DNA from 2 places in the Flavonifractor hominis genome. Region 1 is predicted to be linked to the other one. Evidence: riboswitches for the same ligand, from Rfam matches in the RefSeq annotation. Region 1 holds a riboswitch; the other holds the start of a gene.
The links. Region 1 has a riboswitch for fluoride ahead of WMO45_RS13310 (iron-sulfur cluster assembly scaffold protein). Riboswitches for the same ligand answer to the same signal wherever they lie in the genome.
Positions count from the first base shown of each region.

Region 1 (6,728 bases):
AACTAATTTTGTATCCTTCCTTTCCTTTTCTTTTCTTCTTTTTCTTGGCTGGCCCATGGATGTACTCCATGGGCCAGCCGCCTTTTTGTGTTGAAACGGAATGGAAGAACTGAAGTAAAACAAAGCAGCATACTGTCGGTGTCCTACGGTATACAATGGGAGCAAACACACAGAACGGGAGGACATGCCGATGAACGCACAGAGTTCATAGCCATCAAAGACTATCTGGCAGGTGTCTCGCCGGTTTGATGGGACCCGGAATCCGGAGGCCCTGTTCCGGGCGCTCATTCAGGCACACAAGAGTTAAAAAATTCGCACAGCGGAAGGGAGGACGGGGTATGAAACAATAGAATACAGCGGGCTATCTGCATTTGTCCAGAGAGGACGGGGACAAGGCGGAGAGCGGCAGGCATGAGACTATCCCAAGTTTTGTGTAAATCTCCTGTGCGGTGTAGAATAGAAGCACCGCACAGGAGGTTTTACATATGGCCAGAAAGAATCGCACCTCGGAAGAAAATGCCCGTCGAGAAAAAATCCGTGAGCTGCTGCAGATGGCAAACATCGGCAGCATGGATGACATCCAGAATCTGTTCAAGGAGACCATTGCCGAGTTCAGGAGAATGGTCTGGAGGCGGAGATGGACGACGAACTGGGCTACAGCAAGTACGACTACAAGAACAATCACATAGACAACAGCCACAACGGCCAAAGCAGCAAAACGCCACGCACCAGCTTTGGAGATGTGAATGTGTCGGTCCCTCGAGACCGGAAGTGGAAATTTGAACCCCAGGTACTGAAAAAGAACCAAACCAGCATCAGTCAGGACATTGAGGAGAAGATCCTGTCCATGTATGCCAAGGGCATGACCACTGGTGACATTGAGACCCACATCCAGGACATCTATGGTATTTCTGTTTCAGATAGTACCATCAGCCGAATTACCGACAAGATCCTGCCCATCGCCAAAGAGTGGCAGCAGCGGCCCCTGGAGTCCATCTGCGCTGTGGTCTTTCCTGAATGACGTCTACTACCATGTCCGCAGCGAAGGACAGATTGTGAAGAAAGCAGTATACATTGCCATTGGTGTCAATCTGGATAGCCGGAAAGATGTCCTGGGTATGTGGGTTGGCGAAAACCAGAGCGCCAAGTTCTGGGCAACTGTATTCAATGGTCTGAAAAACCGGGGTGTAGAGGATATTTTTATCGCCTGCACGGACAATTTGACGGGATTTGATGCGGCCATCCATGTCACCTTCCCACAGACCGAGATCCAAAACTGCATCACCCATTAGCTGCGCAATTCCAGCAAGTATGTGTCCTATAAGGAACTGAAGACGGTCTATGCCGCCCTGGACGCTCTGGACGCCTTTGGGAAACACTGGGACAAGAAATACCACAAAATCTCCCAGTCCTGGCGGGCCAACTGGGCCAATCTCAGCACCTATTTCAAGTACCACCTGGAGGTACGCAGACTGATCTACACCACCAATACCATTGAGGGTTTCAACCGCCAGCTACACAAGGTAACCAAGGCTAAGTCTGTTTTTCCCACCGATGACAGCCAACTTAAAATGCTATATCTGGCCATGATGGACATTACGAAAAAGTGGACCGGGCGGCGGCAGGACTGGAGCCTGATCCACGCACAGATGGCCATCTATTTTGCCGAGCGTATGCCTGAGTAACACTGCTGGTGTCGGATGTCAAGGAGAAGATAAATGACTCCGCCGCCCTTGATATCCAACCCCATCAGCGTTTTTTGTTAAAAAGGCGATAGCCGGATTCCTTGGCTACCGCTCTGAATAAATTTCGCTCTATTCCCACCTCACATGGAGTTTACGCAGAATTTGGAATTGCCCCTAGCCTTGCCTGGAAACTCCACGGGGCCAAACGGACGGTAGACCATACAGTAATTTAGGCATACCCCGTACTGCGGATTACACCAATAGAAAGGAAAACCAGTCATTTTTCAAAAATTTCCATTCAGGGCAAATCGTTTTGATTAACAGATGATATCATACATTGCGGCATGGAGTAACCATTCAGTCACTGCTGTCAGATGAACCGCGGAAAACACCGTTTCAATTTGACCGCCCTATCAAAAATAGACTTACCAAGAACCCCTTCGTTCAAAGATTGTTCCATAATATGTATGAATGAGTCCCCCGACAAAGTCGGGGGACTTCATTTCTTATAATCTAAACTTCCTTCACCAATACCAGGCAGGGTATTAGAAAGCCTCGCATTCAACTTCCTGTTATCCGAATTACTTTTATTTGGTCTGCATCTCCGGAACAATTACTACCACACACTTTGCATATTTCACCACATGGTTTGTGACGGAACCGATCATCTGTATCCATCCGGACTTTGTGGACTTGGTCATAACAATGATGTCGATTTCCGTTTCCTCAGCAAAGCGAAGAATTTCTTCCCCAGCCCGGCCAAAACGGACCTCGGTTGCTACGGAGAAGTCAGACAGTGTATGAGCGCTTTCCTGAAGAATAGGAAGAGCTTCTTCCTTAGCAAGTGCGCACTGCTCTTTACAACGAATGTCATCCCAATCCTCCCGGACAAGGAGAAGTGTTACGGACACTTCCGAAGGCGTATACCGTTCCTTGATCCAATCAATGGACTGTTTGCTGCGGTCACTCCCGTCAATGGGAACGAGTAATCTCAACATTATGTTCCCTCCTTATATTCAATGATTTAAGCACTCTGCTACCGCCACGGCTACGGCAACAGTAGCGCCTACCATTGGGTTATTCCCCATGCCCAGGAAGCCCATCATTTCCACATGAGCGGGGACAGAACTGGAACCGGCAAACTGAGCATCGGAGTGCATCCGGCCCATGGTGTCTGTCATGCCGTAAGATGCAGGGCCGGCAGCCATGTTATCGGGATGGAGCGTTCTGCCGGTACCGCCGCCGGAGGCTACGGAGAAATACCTCTTTCCCTGCGCCACACACTCTTTTTTGTAGGTTCCCGCCACAGGATGCTGGAACCGGGTGGGGTTGGTGGAGTTTCCAGTAATAGATACATCTACGCCTTCCAGGTGCATGATGGCAACGCCTTCCCGTACATCATCCGCGCCATAGCAGCGGACAGCAGCCCGTTCTTTTTTAGAATAGGGGATTTCACGAATAACAGTAACCTTGCCTGTGGTATAGTCAAACTGGGTCTGTACATAGGTAAATCCGTTGATTCGGGAGATAATCTGTGCGGCATCCTTACCCAATCCATTCAGGATTACCCGCAGAGGCTTCTGCCGGGCCTTGTTTGCATTTTTTACAATGCCGATGGCTCCCTCCGCCGCAGCAAAGGACTCGTGACCGGCCAGGAATGCAAAGCACTCGGTTTCATCCCGCAGCAGCATAGCGGCGAGATTGCCATGTCCAAGGCCAACTTTTCGGTCATCGGCTACCGAGCCAGGAATGCAAAAAGACTGCAAACCGATCCCAATGGCCTCCGCCGCCTCGGGCGCGGTTTTGCATCCTTTTTTGATGGCAATGGCAGCTCCCACAATGTAAGCCCAGCAGGCATTCTCGAACGCGATTGGCTGGACTTCCTTCACGATTTTGTAGGGATTAACGCCGTTTGATTGGCAGATTTCTTTTGCTTCTTCCAAGGATGCAATGCCGTATTCATTCAAAACGGAATTGATCTTCTCAATTCTGCGCTCATAACCTTCAAACAGTGCCATATTTAATCACCCCCCTCATTCCATTCTGGGGTCAATGTATTTGACCGCATCTGCAAACTGGCCATAGGTTCCTTTGGCTTTCTCTACGGCAGCAGTAGCGTCCTCGCCCTTTTTTAACGCATCCGTCAACTTTCCTAAGTTCAAAAACTCATATCCAATGATTTCATTATCCTCATTTAAGGCCAGCCTTGTGACATAGCCTTCGGCCATTTCCAGGTAACGAGCGCCTTTCAACTTTGTTCCGAACATGGTTCCCACTTGGCTGCGCATCCCCTTGCCCAAATCCTCAAGACTTGCGCCGATGGGCAGGCCACCCTCAGAAAAGGCAGTCTGGCTGCGGCCATAGACGATCTGCAAAAATAGTTCGCGCATCGCAACATTGATGGCGTCGCAGACCAAGTCGGTATTCATAGCCTCCAGGATCGTTTTACCAGGGAGAATTTCAGAAGCCATGGCTGCAGAGTGGGTCATTCCTGAACATCCCAAGGTTTCCACCAGGGCCTCCTCAATGATGCCATTTTTAACATTCAGCGTGAGTTTGCACGCTCCTTGCTGAGGGGCGCACCAACCGATACCATGGGTAAGGCCGGAAATATCCTTGATTTCCTTTGCCTGAATCCACTTTCCTTCTTCTGGGATAGGGGCTGGGCCGTGGTATGCGCCCTTAGCTACGGGACACATATGCTCCACTTCGGTGGAATAGATCATATCAATCTCCTCCTTTGGTGTATGGGTAAACATTCTCCCTGCTTTTCGCCTATAAAACGCAAAAAAGCTGATAACCCCACAAGCATCCTATGCTTGCAGAAGTCATCAGCTTACTCAGCGGTTTAGGTTATCACACCAAGGGAGAACTTCATTCCCTAATTTATTATAGCACAAAATCAAATGTAGTACAATAATTTATAATTGATTTGCCGTATAAGAAAATTCCTCCGGCTGCAATCACGCAGCCAGAGGAATTTTGAGTATCTTTTACTTTGCAAGTGCACTCAAAATGGTTTCCGCCATCTCCTGAGTGGCATCGCCCTTGGGAGCCAGAATTCCTTCTTCGACTGCGGAAATGTAACCCCTCTGATGACCCCAGGCGAAAGCAGGCTGAGCCCACAGGGAGATATCGCCCACATCACTGAACTGGGTCAGGCCGGCGTAATCCATCAGCATGGGACTGCCTTCGTAGCGCCACAGGATCGTCACTAGCTGCTCGCGGGATACAGCGTCATCAGGGCCAAAAGTGCCATCACCATAACCGCCCATATAGCCTTTGCTGGTGACCCAACGGATCGCTTCGGCATACTGCGCATCATCGGCCACATCGCTGTATTCCATGGCAAAATCCACGGAGGGTTTTCCGGCCTGCTCATACATCATCATAGCCAGTTCACCACGGGTCACGGTCTCCTCCGCAATCTGGACCTCGCCGGGCAACAGCATCAAATAGCTGGCATGAGCCTGGCCGGGATAACTATCCGCAACCGCACCATACCAGGCTATCACATGATTTCCCACCTGAATGTCTTCCAGGGAAAGTGCGGCATCATTGCGATACATGGACAGTTCCGTCTCATCATCCGCAAAAATAAACAGTCCGCCGTTGTCAGTGGTGATCTTGAGCTGACCGTTCTGCAAAGAAACCTCTTCAACCTCGTGGTACTGGGCACAGCCTGCATCCATAGGAATATTTCGTACCACCGCAAATGCAGCAGACTGAGGAGGCAGGGAGCGGGTCTCTACAGAGCTGTGGAACACATACACACTTTCGCCTTCCTGAAGATCGGTGGGATCAGAAGCCGCATGACGGCCGCTGTCGATCCATACGGTCTGCTCGGTGATGTTCATGACATATTCGCCGTAGCGGTCAGAAACCATGCGGAGCTGCGTAATATTCCCATTCTCGTCCTTCACAATCTCCTGTACTGTGCCATAGTACAGCACGCTGTCCGGAAGAGACATAGTTTCTTCCATAGAAACCGGCGCAGAGATGGGAACAGCGGTCGTCTCGGCTGCCATGGCGGGCAGGGCCATGGCACAGGCCAACGCACCAGTGAGCACCAATACAGTCAGTTTCTTGTTCATAAAATTCGCTCCTGTTCTGTTTGATAAATTATTTTCAAGTGTGTTTTCGAATTTGTCTGGTTAGACGTACTTCCCGCTGGAAAGTTCCGGTACATAGAAAATTTATCCCAGCAAGCGCTGATTACTTTCAAGAGAATCCCCTGGAATCGCAATGGTTTCAGAGGGGTCTTTTTTGCGTTTGCTGCAAATCTGACGAAAATAAAGTATTTTCATTAAAATCTGCTTTCCCATGGGTATCCACCTGAATAGTTCAACTATTCTGACAGACCGGGATAGGGCAAGCCGCTGACAAAGTTGGGCTGACGCTTTCTTCGCTCACAACATATTAAATGCATCAAATTTCATGCTCCGGCAGGTTGACCTGCCGGAGCAATTCTTTTTTACAGATATATAACTATAGAGTAAAGAGATATGTGACACAAAGCATATCTCTTGTGGCTACTTTGCTTATGTACCTATAACCGCTTATTGACTGTACGTGATGATCGTTTCTATCTGATTTATATTTCCCATCTTTATTGTCTCTATATCATTATTCCTATAGACAGATTATATTGATCTAATGATAAACAACATTTCTTTATAAATATGTTATCTAAATCATAAAAAAGGAGCAAAAATGTTATGAAAAGCATTCGTCCTTCAGAAGTGAAAAGCAAGACCGTGAAAGCGCGTGTTTCAGAAGAAGAATATCGTAAACTTTGTCAGAAACGAGAGGAAAGCGGATTGAGCGAAAGTGAACTGATCCGGCGTGCTATTTTTGGCTTGGAGGTGTCCGGCTGCAACGCAAAGAACCAAAAAGCCATGGAGCATATATGTAAAATTCACACTTTGTTGAACCAGGCCAGGCTCGAGATGGATGATTGTGTCCTTGATGCACTTCAAGAGGAGGTGACGGGCTTATGCCAGTCCTTATCATGATGAACAAGCCATACAACGATGACGATGC
Region 1 is NZ_JBBMFT010000016.1:14,350-21,077, reverse strand. It holds partial or broken gene WMO45_RS13330 (S-layer homology domain-containing protein) at 1-6, shown strand, start outside; partial or broken gene WMO45_RS13325 (IS256 family transposase) at 486-1,685, shown strand; gene WMO45_RS13320 (universal stress protein) at 2,273-2,683, opposite strand; gene WMO45_RS13315 (GGGtGRT protein) at 2,702-3,703, opposite strand; gene WMO45_RS13310 (iron-sulfur cluster assembly scaffold protein) at 3,719-4,411, opposite strand; fluoride riboswitch at 4,501-4,576, opposite strand; gene WMO45_RS13305 (S-layer homology domain-containing protein) at 4,679-5,779, opposite strand; gene WMO45_RS13300 (hypothetical protein) at 5,882-6,010, opposite strand; gene WMO45_RS13295 (plasmid mobilization protein) at 6,404-6,700, shown strand; gene WMO45_RS13290 (relaxase/mobilization nuclease domain-containing protein) at 6,682-6,728, shown strand, end outside.

Region 2 (7,506 bases), on a different contig from region 1:
ATCAAGATGTACGTGGGCAACTACGACTTCTGGTACGATGCCTCCCAGCTGATGCAGAACCTGATGAAGAATCAGAACAAGAAGAACGAGGAGAAGGCTCAGGAACTCAAGGAGTTCATCTCCCGCTTCTCGGCCAACAAGTCCAAGAGCAAGCAGGCCACCGCCCGGCGCAAGCTGCTGGAAAAGATCACCCTGGAGGAGATCCCCGCCTCCTCCCGCCGCTATCCCTGGGTGGCCTTCTCCCCCGACCGTGAGGTAGGCAAGGACATCCTGTTCGTCACCGACGTGAGCAAGACCATCGACGGGGTGAAGGTGCTGGACAAGGTGAGCTTCATCGTGGGCCACGGCGACAAGATTGCCTTTGTGGGCGACAATGAGAACGCCCAGACCGCTCTGTTCCAGATCCTCACCGGGGAGATGGAGCCCGACGAGGGCACCGTGAAGTGGGGTCAGACGGCCACCTTCTCCTATTTCCCCAAGGACAACACCAAGTTCTTCAAGGACTGTGACGACAACCTGGTGGAGTGGCTGCGCCAGTGGTCCAGCGACCCCCACGAGGCCTACCTGCGGGGCTTTTTGGGCCGGATGCTCTTCTCAGGCGACGAGGTCTACAAGCCCGTAAAGGTCCTCTCCGGCGGTGAAAAGGTGCGGTGCATGCTGTCCCGGATGATGCTCTCGGGGGCCAACGTGCTGCTGCTGGACCAGCCCACCAACCACCTGGACCTGGAGTCCATCGCCGCCCTGAACAACGGCCTGGAGGCGGTCAAGTGCAACGTGCTCTTCGCCTCCCACGACCACCAGCTGGTTCAGACCGTGGCCAACCGGGTGTTTGACTTCACTTCCGACGGCAAGCTCATCGACCGGAAGATGACCTACGACGAGTACCTGGAGAGCCAGGCCGCCGGGGCCAACTGAATGAGCCGCTCGGGGCGGACGGCCGGAAGGCCGCCCGCCCCTGCTTTTTCCTGAAAAATCCCGTGCGTTTTCTTCCAGTACGTGGTATAATCATATATTGGTATTATTCTTCATCCGGAAAGGATGCCGATCATGCGAAAAGAATTTGTTTTGCCCGCGGCGGCCGTCGCGGGGGGCGCGGTAGGCTTCGCCCTGCGCCGCTGGGAGCTGGCCACCGCGTTTGAAGCCGACACCGGCCTGCCCATCTCCGGAGCACCCGCTACCCTGGCTCTCATTCTGTTTTCCGTGGTGATGGTCGCGGTGCTGGCGCTGCTGTGCCGGGGACATTATCCCGCGTTCTCCGGCTATGACCAGGCCTTTGCCGCCCGGGGCTGCACCCTCTACGCCGGAGTGGGCACCGCGGCGGCCCTGCTGCTGCTGGCCGGAGCGGTGGCCATAGTGGTAAGTTTCCTTCAGGGGGAAAACCAGGTGTATACCCGCCTGCTGGTGGCCGTGCTGGCGGTGGTGTCGGGCGTGTGTGTGCTGCGCACGGTCCAGGGCAACTACCGGGGACAGGGCCAGGGGAAGTATAACTTCCTGCTGCTCATGCCGGCATACACCTGCTGCGTGTGGCTCATCGCCGCCTACCAGGTGCGGGCCGGAGACCCGGTGCAGCTGGACTATGTATACGAGCTGTTTGCCATCATTGCCAGCCTGCTGGGGTTCTATTTCACCGCCGGCTTCTCCTTTGAGCGGGCCAAGCCCTTCCGGGCCAGCCTGTTCTCTCTGCTGGGGATCTACTTCTCCCTGGTGACCATGGCCGACAGCCATGATCTGGCCACCCGGCTGCTCTACGGCTTTACGATCCTCTATCTGCTGGCGTCCGTCTGGGCGCTTCTGTACAACGCCGGCCGGCCGGAACCGCCGGTCCGGGCCGAAAACGATACGACGGAGGGAATACCCGATGAATCCTGACAAGAAATTCTACATTACCACCCCCATCTACTATCCCTCGGACAAGCTCCACATCGGCCACGCCTACTGCACCGTGGCTACCGACACCATGGCCCGCTACAAGCGCCTCACCGGCTATGACGTCATGTTCCTCACCGGCACTGATGAGCACGGCCAGAAGATCGAGGACAAGGCCAAGGAGGCCGGGGTATCCCCCAAGGAATATGTGGACCGCATCGTGGAGGGTCCTCAGGGGGTCAAGGATCTGTGGAAGCTGATGAACATCTCCAACGACCGGTTCATCCGCACCACGGACGACTACCATGTCGCTGCTATCCAGAAGATCTTCAAGGCCATGTACGACAAGGGAGATATCTACAAGGGCAAGTATGTGGGCAAGTACTGCAAGCCCTGCGAGTCCTTCTGGACCGAGAGCCAGCTCAAGGACGGCAAGTGCCCCGACTGCGGCCGTGAGGTGCAGGATGCTGAGGAGGAGGCCTACTTCTTCCGTCTGAGCAAGTACGCCGACCGCATCCAGCATCTGCTGGAAGATACCGACTTCCTGGAGCCCCGCAGCCGGGTCAACGAGATGGTGAACAACTTCATCAAGCCCGGCCTGGAGGATCTGTGTGTGTCCCGCACCAGCTTCAAGTGGGGCATTCCGGTGGACTTTGATCCGGGTCACGTGGTCTATGTGTGGATCGACGCACTGTTCAACTATACCACCGCCCTGGGCTTTATGAACGACAAGCACAACGACTACGACAAGTACTGGCCTGCCGACGTCCACTTTATCGGCAAGGAAATTGTCCGTTTCCACTCCATTATCTGGCCCGCCATGCTCATGAGCATGGACATGCCCCTGCCCAAGAAGGTGTTCGGCCACGGCTGGCTGCTGCTGGACGGCGGCAAGATGAGCAAGTCCAAGGGCAACGTGGTGGACCCCTATCTGCTGGCTGAGCGCTATGGCGTGGATGCGCTGCGCTACTTCCTGCTGCGGGAGTTCCCCTTCGGCACCGACGGCAACTTCTCCAACGAGGCACTCATCGGCCGGATCAACACCGACCTGGCCAACGACCTGGGCAACCTGGTCAGCCGCACCACCGCCATGGTGGGCAAGTACTTTGGCGCTCATCTGCCGGTGACCGAGGCTGCCGACTCCGCCCTGGATGATGAGCTGCTCCATCTGGCAAAGGGTCTGCGGGACGTCTACGAGGAGCAGATGGAACACTATGCCTTCCAAAACGCCCTGATGGAGGTCTTTAAACTCATCGGCCGGGCCAACAAGTATATCGACGAGAACAAGCCCTGGCTGCTGGCCAAGGACGAGACCCAGAAGGCTCGCCTGGCCCAGGTGCTGTACAACCTGCTGGAGTGCGTGCGCATCTCCGCCGTGCTGCTCACCCCCTTTATGCCCGACACCTGCGAGAAGATCTTTGGGCAGATCGGTGCCGGCGAAGAGCTGCGCACCTGGGACTCCGCCGGGCAGTGGGGTCTGCTGCCCATGGACGCGGCAGTGAACAAGGGCGAGAATCTCTTCCCCCGCATCGACGCCGCCAAGGAGCTGGAGGAGCTCGCCGCCCTGGAGGCGGCCGCCAAAGCTGCCGCGGAGCCCGCTCCCGAGGAGCCCAAGGCCCCCGAGTATATCACCATTGACGACTTCAACAAGGTCCACTTCGTCACCGCCAAGATCCTGGCCTGTGAGCCGGTGAAGAAGAGCAAGAAGCTGCTCCGCTTCACCCTGGACTGCGGAGAGGGCACCCCCCGGCAGATCCTCTCCGGCATCCATGAATATTACGAGCCCGAGGAGCTGGTGGGCAAGACGGTAGTAGCCTGCACCAACCTGGCCCCCCGGAAGATGATGGGTCTGGAGTCCAACGGCATGCTCATCTCGGCTGTCAAGGAGGAACCCGATGGCTCCGAGAAGCTCCACCTCATCATGCTGGACGACAAAGTCCCCGCTGGTTACGGCCTGTGCTGAGTAAAAACAAAAAAAGAGAGGCGCTGCATTGCAGCGCCTCTCTTTTTATTCCCCGGTCCGTTCCAGCAGTCTTTTGTAACTGGCATCGATGGCCAGCGCCCCAAGGGGAGCAGTGACCAGAATGGCAATGACCGCCACGGTGAGTACCACCTGCCCGCAGGCAAGCCCCATGGCCAGCGGCACGCCGCCGATCGCCGCCTGGACCGTAGCCTTTGGCAGATAGGCCAGCACAGCGAAGAGCCGCTCCTTTTTGGTGAGCTTGCTCCCCGCCACACACAGGAGTACCCCCAGCGCCCGGAAGCACAGCACACCCAGCACGGTAACCACAGCAGCCAGTCCCGCCGCCGCGGCATAGCCCAGATCCACCTCGGCCCCTACCAGCACAAACAGCATAACTTCCGCCCACACCCAAAGCTTGCCGAACTTGGCCGTGAGCCGCTGAGCCACCGGCAGCCGCCACCGGCGCAGGCCCAGGCCCATGCCCAGTACTGCCAGCAGGCCGGAGAAGGGGACATAGGCTTCCACCGCATCCTCCAGCGCCACCAGCAGAAAGGCCAGGGCCAGCAAAATGACCACCTTTACCGAATCCCGCATGTGGAGGGTCTCAAAGAACCGGGCCAGCAAAAAGCCAACGGCCAGCCCCAAGGCTGCCCCCAGGACGATGGACACCGGCACCCCCACCAGGGCGGCGGGGGAGAAGGAGCCGCCCTGGGCCATGGAGGTAAAGGATGTAAAGAGAACAATGACGAACACATCGTCCACCGATGCCCCTGCCAAAATCATCTGCGGGATGCCTTTTTTTACTCCGTATCCCTCTTCCATGAGCCGGAGCATCCGGGGCACGATGACGGCCGGGGACACCGCCCCTACTACCGCTCCCATAATGGCCGCATCCAATACGCTGACACCCAGCAGCCTGGGGGCCAGCACCACCATGCCCAGGACCTCGAAGCTGGCAGGCACAAAACACATCAGCACAGCAGGCCGCCCTGCCCGGCGCAAATCGTCGATCTCCAGGCTCAGCCCCGCCCGGGCCAGGATGATGATGAGAGCCAGCTGCCGCAGATCCGCGGAGATGTCCAGCAGCTCGGGGGACAGCAGGTTCAGCACACAGGGCCCTAACAGGATCCCTGCTGCCAGCATCCCCACCAGAGGCGGCAGGCGGACCAATCTGGCCAGGGCCCCCAGCCCCAGTCCCAGCAACAACACATAGCCAATACTTGTTAACATAATCGTTCCTTCCCTTCCAGAGGGCACAAAAAAAGCCAATGCCCCCTGCAAAAACTTGCAGAAGTCATCAGCCGTTCGGCGGTTCGGGCGCACGCCCCGGGAGGACCTCATCCCCGTATTCCTCGGGCAGTATACCACAGCCCCGCCCTCTTGTCAACGCTGCCAAAAGGGAGTATGATGAAAAAAACAACGTTGGGAGGCCCTTATGATCTTCGACACCCACGCCCACTACTATGATGATGCCTTTGACACCGACCGGGACGCACTGCTTTCTTCCCTGCCTGAGAAGGGGGTAGAGCTGGTGGTCTGCCCCGGCTGCGACCTGGCCAGCTCCCGCCAGTCCCAGGCCTTGGCGGAGCGATACGCCTATCTTTATTTCGCCGCTGGTTTCCACCCGGAGAATCTGGAGGGGATGACCCTGGATCAGCTGGACCAGATCCGCGCCCTGTGCGCCCACCCCAAGTGCGTGGCGGTGGGGGAGATCGGCCTGGATTACTACTGGGTCAAGGCCCCGGAGGAACGCGCCTTCTCCCGGGAGGTCTTTGCCGCCCAGCTCGCCCTGGCCCAGGAGCTGGACCTGCCCGCCATCGTCCACGACCGGGACGCCCACAAGGACTGCATGGACTTGGTCCGTGCTCACCCCGGCACCCGCGGTGTGTTCCACTGTTACTCCGGCAGCATCGAGGATGCCAAGGTGCTGGTGGACCGGGGCTGGATGCTCTCCTTCACCGGCAACATTACCTTCAAAAACGCCCGTCGGGCGCCTGAGATCCTCCGCTGGCTGCCCCTGGACCGGCTGATGCTGGAGACCGACGCGCCCTATATGGCTCCTGAGCCCTATCGGGGCAGCCGGTGCGACTCCAGCCTCATCCCACTCATGGCTCAGACGGTGGCCCAGCTCAAGGGTCTGACCACCGAGGAAGTCCTGGCCGCCACGCTGGAGAACGGCAAACGCTTTTTTGGCATTTCGTAAAGGAGGCAAATTGCCATGATGACCATCTCTTATGAATACGAAGGGGCGCTTTATGTCAACCTGACCAACCGGTGCGACTGCAACTGTGTGTTCTGCCTGCGTCACAACGGCCACAAAGGTTCCATCTACGCCGACGATCTGTGGCTGGAACACGAGCCCAGCCGGGAGGAAGCTCTGGCAGACCTGCTGGCCCGGGACTTCTCCCAGTACCGGGAGCTGGTGTTCTGCGGCTTTGGTGAGCCCATGTACCGCACGGACGATCTGCTCTGGCTGGTGGACCAGCTGAAGGAGCGCGTCCCCAACCTGCCCCCCGTGCGTATCAACACCAACGGCCACGCCAATCTGTTCCTGGGCCGGGACGTGACGCCCGAACTAAAGGGGCGCATCGACACGATCTCCATTTCCCTCAACGGCTCCACACCGGAGGAATACTGCGCCGTCACCCAGCCCCGGGAGGGAACAAAGGCCTGGGACGCCATGCTGGACTTTGCCCGCAAATGCCGGGATTATGTGCCCCACGTGGTAATGACCATCGTGGACAAGGACAAGACCCCCGAAGAGATCGCCCGCTGCCGTGCCATCACGGAAGAGCTGGGAGTCACTCTGCGTATCCGGGCCTACATCCCCGACTGAATCCAATACACCAGACAGGGCGCCCGGCCATCGGCCGGGCGCCCTGTTCATCTTTTTATGCGGCGTGCTCATGCTCCAGTTCCGCCAGCGCCTCCCACTCGGAGTCGGCGGAGAACCGGAAGCGGCCCGCCTGGTCGTATACCTCTACATGTCCACCAATATAACGGATCTCATAACTCATGGGTCAGCGCTCCTTTCTGCTTCGTTGTGCTCTCAGTGTAGCAGAAAAGCTGTCCCATAAAACGGACTTATTTCGAAATGTCGTCCAAAAAAGTCTCCCAGGTCTCCGGGTGCTCCACAAAGGAGCGGGGGCAGATCTTACCCGTCACGTCGTAGTGGCGAATGACCTGGTCCCGGTCCAATCCGTACTGCTCCATCAGCCAGCGGGTAAGGCGCACCAGGGAGTCGTAGGTGGCCTGGTTAAAACTCCCGCTCTCGTCCGGATGGCAGCACTCAATGGAAATGGTGTCATCGTTGCGCTGGTTGGAACAATAGGCGATCTCATCCAGGGGAACATTCTGAATGATCTCCCCGTCCAGGCCAATGAGAAAATGGCTGCTGGCATAGGTCTCTCCGGTCTGGGCCAGATTCTTAAAATAGCTGTGGTTCTGCTCGGCGGTGGTACCCGGATTGCCCACATAGTGGATAACGATACCGTTGACCTGCTCCAGGGGTGTGCCCGGACGGGAATAGGGGTTGATGGGCAGCAGCTCCTCCTCCACCCAGTCCGGGGTGTCGGGGACATGCAGCTCCTTGGGTGCAAAGGGATCGATCCATTTAATGACGGCCAGCACCGCCACCAGGAGGATCAGGCCGGGAATGAGACCAGGCAGGGGAGAGA
Region 2 is NZ_JBBMFT010000004.1:53,015-60,520, forward strand. It holds gene WMO45_RS07890 (ABC-F family ATP-binding cassette domain-containing protein) at 1-915, shown strand, start outside; gene WMO45_RS07895 (hypothetical protein) at 1,048-1,869, shown strand; gene metG (methionine--tRNA ligase) at 1,859-3,829, shown strand; gene WMO45_RS07905 (cation:proton antiporter) at 3,875-5,059, opposite strand; fluoride riboswitch at 5,111-5,183, opposite strand; gene WMO45_RS07910 (TatD family hydrolase) at 5,265-6,032, shown strand; gene WMO45_RS07915 (TatD family nuclease-associated radical SAM protein) at 6,048-6,665, shown strand; gene WMO45_RS07920 (hypothetical protein) at 6,721-6,846, opposite strand; gene WMO45_RS07925 (peptidoglycan recognition protein family protein) at 6,914-7,506, opposite strand, start outside.
Region 2: another riboswitch for fluoride. It lies ahead of WMO45_RS07905 (cation:proton antiporter); the one in region 1 lies ahead of WMO45_RS13310 (iron-sulfur cluster assembly scaffold protein).